2 regions of the Lysinibacillus sp. 10T31 genome follow, and region 2 is predicted to be linked to the other one. Evidence: riboswitches for the same ligand, from Rfam matches in the RefSeq annotation. Region 2 holds a riboswitch; the other holds the start of a gene.
What was found. Region 2 has a riboswitch for glycine ahead of AC1DCY_RS21155 (amino acid permease). Riboswitches for the same ligand answer to the same signal wherever they lie in the genome.
Positions count from the first base shown of each region.

Region 1: linked by a shared signal. The riboswitch ahead of gcvT (glycine cleavage system aminomethyltransferase GcvT) and the one ahead of AC1DCY_RS21155 (amino acid permease) in region 2 are both predicted to bind glycine.

Region 1 covers NZ_JBFTHS010000068.1:2,359-5,788, reverse strand. Annotated here, with positions in the region: gene comGF (competence type IV pilus minor pilin ComGF) at 1-230, shown strand, start outside; gene AC1DCY_RS24410 (hypothetical protein) at 208-408, shown strand; gene AC1DCY_RS24405 (shikimate kinase) at 428-943, shown strand; glycine riboswitch at 1,088-1,180, shown strand; gene gcvT (glycine cleavage system aminomethyltransferase GcvT) at 1,450-2,553, shown strand; gene gcvPA (aminomethyl-transferring glycine dehydrogenase subunit GcvPA) at 2,579-3,430, shown strand, end outside.
Region 2 covers NZ_JBFTHS010000045.1:28,001-31,430, forward strand. Annotated here, with positions in the region: gene AC1DCY_RS21150 (glutaminase) at 1-765, shown strand, start outside; gene AC1DCY_RS21155 (amino acid permease) at 903-2,252, opposite strand; glycine riboswitch at 2,414-2,490, opposite strand; gene AC1DCY_RS21160 (hypothetical protein) at 2,896-3,036, shown strand.

The DNA.
Region 1 (3,430 bases), on a different contig from region 2:
TTCGACAAGATCAAAAGAGAATAACCTTCCAGGCGGCAGATACCATTCATAATATTGATTGTTATAACGATATTATTCGTGATCAAGTTAATAGTGGTCATGTACCAATGCTAATTGGTATTAATAAATGTCAGTTTCAATTTGAAAAAGATATGTTAACAGTAGCTGTTGAACTTCCAAGTGGTATCAAAAAGGAGCGAACTTTCTATGTTCCAATTATTGAAAAATGACAGAGGGGCTGTTTTTTTAATCGCAATTGCATTATTATTTTTTGTAACTACTTTTGTTCTTACGTATTTTACGTCTTATGAAATTCAGTTTCGAACATATAATGAACTAGAAAAGCTGAATGTTCGAGCTACGATAAATTTATTAGGACAAATTTTGTCAGACAGTGTAGAATCGTAGTTATAAGAAGGTGATTCGAATGCGAAAAATATATTTAGTGGGCTTTATGGGCTGCGGGAAAAGTGCGTTAGGAAGACGTTTAAGCTATTTGTTAAAGATGCCATATTATGATATGGATCGTGAGATTGTTCGGCAGCAGGGAATGACAATTCCACAGATATTTGAAAAATACGGCGAAGCACGTTTTCGAGAAATAGAAACAGAATTTTTGAAAAATTTCCGAGACGAAGCTTGTATTATTTCAACAGGTGGTGGAGTTGCAATCAGTGCTGAAAATCGAAAAATAATGAGACGTAGTGGGCTCGTGTTTTTTTTAGATGCGACATTCGAAGATATATACAAACGAATACAGCATGATCCGAACAGACCAATTGTCCAGAGTTCAACGAAAGAGGAGCTAGAGAAGCTGTATCATTACAGAAGAAGATTCTATCGTGAGACAGGACATATACAAGTGTTAACAGAGGGCAGAACAATCCGCCAAATTCTTGAGTATTTAGTATTCCAAGTCAAAAGATTAAAAGGCGAACAATAATAAAAATAAATCTATTTAATGTTCGTGTTTTAATATAAAATAAAAAATGATTGCCTTTTCAATGCAATTAATGTTAGGATATAGACAAATAAGTAACTAAATGTTCATTGAATACTAAATAGTACCAAGATGAATCTTGGGCGGATGATTGTGCGGGGAGAGCACGTGTAGACGTCACCGAAGGAGCAAATAACAAAATGTTATGAATCTCTCAGGTAAAAGGACTCGTACAAGACGCAACTCTGGAGAGAGCTGTAGTACTACAGCCACCAAAGGGGAAAGCCGGCTGATTGGCATTGTAGTAATGCGAGCCAGTCTGGTGTAACTTTCAGGTTTAAGGACAGAGAATCCCGAAAAGGGGTTCGTCTGTCTTTTTTTATGCCTAAATGTTTTGCTTGTTAATTCCTTATTTAAATGAACAAACAGGGGAAGCATGATTGTACTTATAAAAAGCAGACGAACTACTATCAGTAAAAAATGTAACTACCATTAAGGGGGCAAAAATAATGACGAATGAATTAAAGCGTACACCTCTATTTGAAGAATATGCAAAGTATGGTGGTAAAACAATCGACTTCGGTGGATGGGAATTACCAGTGCAATTCTCTTCTATTAAAGAAGAGCATGATGCAGTACGTAATAGTGCTGGCTTATTTGATGTATCACATATGGGTGAAATTTTAGTAACTGGACCTGATTCACTAGATTTTTTACAAAATCTTTTGACAAATGATATTTCAAAAATTGCAGTTGGCCAAGCGCAATATAATGCAATGTGTTATGAAGATGGTGGCGTTGTTGATGATTTATTAACGTATAAATTAGCAGACAATCATTATTTATTGTGCGTAAATGCGGCAAATATTGAAAAAGATTATGATTGGATGATGGAAAATCAACATCAATATAATGTGACTATCGACAATCAATCAGATGCTTATGCACAAATTGCCCTTCAAGGTCCAATAGCAGAAGAGGTTCTTCAAACATTAACAGACACTGATTTAAAAACGATTAAATACTTCCGTTTCCAAGCAGACGTTGAAGTTGCTGGTCATAAAGCATTAGTATCTCGTAGCGGTTACACAGGAGAAGATGGTTTTGAATTATACGGCTCTCCAGAAGCTATTAAAGCTTTATGGAATGAAATTTTAGAGGCTGGAAAAGACAAAGGCGTTGTTCCAACAGGTTTAGGTTGCCGTGATACACTTCGCTTTGAAGCGGGTCTTCCATTATACGGGCAAGAGCTATCAGCGACAATTTCACCTCTTGAGGCTGGTATTGGTTTTGCTGTGAAGTTAAATAAAGAGGACTTTAATGGTCATGATGCATTAGTGGCACAAAAAGAAAATGGACTGTCACGTAAAATTGTTGGCATTGAAATGATTGATAAAGGAATTCCTCGTCATGGCTACAAAGTGTTTAAGGATGGTAAGGAAATCGGTGAAGTAACAACAGGTACACAGCTTCCTTCCTCTAAACGTAATGTTGGTCACGCATTAATTGACAGCCAATTCGCAACTATCGGAACTGAATTAGAAATCGAAATTCGTGGTAAGCACTTAAAGGTAGTAACTGTTGAAACACCGTTTTACAAGCGTTCAAAATAAAAGTTGAAAAGAGGGACCTACATTTATGAAACATCGTTATTTACCAATGACGGAGCAAGATAAACAAGAAATGTTAGACGTAATTGGCGTATCCTCAGTTGATGAGTTATTTGGGGATATTCCAGAAAAAGTACGTTTTAAAGGCCTATATGATATTAAAGAAGCAAAATCTGAATCAGCTTTATTAAAAGAATTAACGGCACTTGCTGCGAAAAATAAAGATACAAATGCAAACGTATCGTTTTTAGGTGCTGGCGTATACAACCACTATAAACCGATCATCGTGGACCATGTTATTTCTCGTTCAGAGTTTTACACTGCGTATACTCCATATCAACCAGAAATTTCACAAGGGGAATTACAAGCAATTTTTGAATTCCAAACGATGATTGCAGAGCTTACAGGTATGGATCTTGCAAACTCTTCTATGTATGATGGAGGAACGGCGTTAGCTGAAGCAGGTATGCTTGCAGCTGGACATACACGCCGTAAGAAAATTTTAGTATCTGAATCGGTTCATCCTGAGTACCGCGATGTCGTTGCTACATATGCATACGGTCAATCTATTGAAATTGTTACTGTTCCACATAAAGATGGTGTGACAGATGTAGAAGCTTTAAAAGAATTAATTGATGACAATACAGCAGCTGTTATTACACAGTATCCTAACTTCTTTGGTCAAATTGAGGACTTACAAGTAATTGGCGATATTGCACATGAGGCAAAAAGTTTATTTGTCGTATCTTCAAACCCACTTTCACTAGGGGTTTTAACACCTCCTGGTAAGCTAGGTGCTGATATTTGTGTAGGGGACGCACAGGTCTTCGGTATTTCTGAAGCATTCGGTGGTCCACACTGTGGCTTCTTTGCAGTAACA
Region 2 (3,430 bases):
AGTGTTTCAAAAGTCGTTACATTTATTTTAGCGTGTATGGAACGAGGGTTACCTTATGTTTTAGAACGAGTAGATGTTGAACCTACAGGTGACACCTTCAATTCAATTATTCGTCTAGAGAGCCATCAGCCTGGAAAACCTTTTAATCCAATGATTAATGCAGGAGCAATTACAGTATCCTCTATGCTTGATGGAAATTCTCCGCAAGAGAAGGTATCAAAAATCCTTCAATTTTTAGAACAAATCGTTGGCAAGGAATTAAAGGTTAATGAAGAGGTTTATCAATCTGAGTGGCAAACTGCAAATCGAAACCGTTCATTAGCCTATTATTTAATGGATTCTGGCTTTTTAGATTGTCCTGTTGAAGAGGCATTGGAGGTTTATTTGAAACAATGTGCTATTGAAGTAAACGTTTCGGATTTGGCGATGATTGGTTTAGTAATTGCCAATGATGGCTATCATCCTCATTTAAATAAACAGCTCTTTCCTAAGCAAGTAGCAAAATTAGCGAAGGCATTGATGGTTACTTGTGGGATGTATAATGCTTCTGGTAAATTTGCTGCCTTTATCGGGTTACCCGCAAAAAGTGGTGTCTCTGGAGCAATTTTAGCGGCTGTACCAAGTCATGCAGGCTTAGATTCGCCATTTCCTACTGGCTGTGGTATTGGCATTTATGGACCAGCAATTGACGACATCGGAAACAGTGTAGCCGGAGTGAATCTACTTAAACATATCGCTACCGAGTGGAATATGAATATTTTTTAATCAATCACAAAAAGATGACTTCAGTAAATGCAGTCATCTTTTTTGTGATATTATTTTGCTGGCGCTTCGCTTTTGCACAAAAAAAAGCCCTGAATAGGAACACTTCTTTAAAGTGTCTCTATCCAGGACAATTCACCTTAGCGTATTGGCTTTTTTCTTTTCTTTTTATAAATAATCATTAGTATGATAAACCAAATTGGTGTTAACAGTAATGCGGTACGTGTTGCCTCTGAAATGAACATCACTACTAATAGAAATGCAAAGAAGGCAAGTACTAAATAGTTCACGAACGGAGTGAAAGGTGCCTTGAAAATGGATGCTTCATGAAGTGCACGATTTTTACGTTTATAGATAATATGAGAGATTAATATAATACTCCACACCCAGATAAAGCAAATGGCACTAATTGTTGTAACAACACTAAAGGCGTTTTCAGGCATTACTTTACTTAGTAATGCACCGGCGGAAACTACAATTGCAGACACAACGAGTGCGTTACTTGGTACACTGTTTTTATTGAGTTTTGCAAACTTTGGTGAAGCTTGCTTGTTGTTTCCAAGATTAAAGAGCATGCGACTTGTAGAAAATAAACCACTATTACCAGCTGAAGCTGCGGATGTTAGAACGACGAAATTAATAATACCTGCAGCAATTGGGATACCAGCTAGTGTAAATACTTGTACAAATGGACTACTAGAGGCAGACATTTCATTCCAAGGATTAATGCATAAAATAACGAATAATGCCCCTACGTAGAATAATAAAATGCGAAATGGAATTTTGTTAATGGCAGAAGGAATATTTTTTTTAGGATCGGCCGTTTCAGCAGCAGAAACCCCAACTAACTCGACACCAACAAAAGCGAAAACAACCATTTGGAATGCCATTAGGAATCCGTGTAGGCCATTCGGGAATAACCCGCCATGTGCCCAAAGATTTTCAACAGAAACTGTGCCAGAGCTTGTTTGAAAACCTGTAAATAACATGAATAGTCCAATTACAATCAGTGCAACAATTGTAATGACTTTTATAAGGGCAAACCAAAATTCTAATTCGCCAAATAGTTTTACAGTTAATAAATTCAACATTAATAACAGCACTAAACAGCCAATTGCAGGCATCCATTGTGGTATATCAAACCAATATTGTACATAAACGCCGACAGCAATAATATCTGCCATGGCGGTCATAATCCAGCAGAACCAGTATGTCCAGCCGGTGATGTAGCCTGCCCAAGATCCTATGTATTCGGATGCAAAATCAGTAAATGATGTATAGCCAGCATTTGATAATAACAGTTCGCCTAACGCCCGCATGACGAAAAATAAGGCGGTTCCGACAATGAGATAGGCAAAGATGATGGAAGGTCCAGCTAAAGCAATGGCCTTACCGGAGCCTAAAAATAGACCAGTACCGATTGTTCCGCCAATGGCAATGAGCTGCACATGGCGATTTTTTAAATCACGTTTTAATTGTTGTTGTTCCACGTTGCTCCCCCTCAAAGATACGTAAAAACTATGACTGGAAATAAAAAAGAGACTAGTAGTGACACTAGTCTCGTAAACGACAGAATAACAAATACCGATTGCGAATATTGTATGCAAAAAAGAAAACATTCGTGTGGTATAGCTTTCATGATGAAAGTTGATATTACTCCTCTGTCCTTTTGCCTGAGATAGTGAACCCTTCGGCGACGCAAAATGCGCTCTCTCCAGAACTGCTCCTGCTATAGTGTTATCCATAGCATTCATAGCTTGTATTATATGTCTTGATGACATTATTTTAAGATATTATACATCCTATCAGTGCTACCATAATTATTCAAGGATAAATTTCAGTCATTTTCAGAAAAAAAGAAGATTGGAGTTCGTCTAGGTAAATACTTTACGAAAAATAGTATTTTTAGACATATGTTAATTTAAGGATAATACTTAATTTATGGTATAAAGTGGCGCATCTCCGGAAATTATGAATGCCTTTTGTATAAGTTGATAGGAGTTGAGACTGAGAGACTCCTTGGGGATTAGCAATAGGGGAACGAAGGTAAAAACCATCATCCTGTGATAACGCCTTCGTGACCAACATCGTGTTCGCCCGAGATCCTGCAGCGTAAACGAAGCGGCTCATCGGATGCCTTCAGGAAGCTTTGCTCTGTGCGAAAGCGAAGCGGCAGCTACAATTGTTTTATCTGTGCGAAAGCGTAGCGACAGCAACAACAAAGTGCTCAGTCGGAACGAAAATCAACCACACGTTATGGTGATGAGCTTTTAAAGTGTTAAAGGAGGTGGGTTATTGGAACTAGTATGGGAAGCGTCCTGCATTTTGACTAGGGAATGTGAGTGTAATAAGTATATTACCTCACGTTGCTTTACCTTTTTCTTTAGAACTAACTTGTCAGACGTTAAACAATATATATAATATAGTAGAAACTCAGAATTTTTCGCAAAAAGTAAACCATCTCATAGTCATTTGAGATGGTTTCTTTTTGTATCAATTATGCCTCGGTATAATTGCGTCCGGAATCGGCTTTGTGCTTGCACAAAGAACTCCTTCCCGATTTCCGTGACATCCGCCAGAGGCTTTAATTTCTTTCAGCTGATTTTTAATAGCTGAAAGAAGTTAAAACAAAGTGATATAGGTAAATATAAATAAATTTACTTCGTTT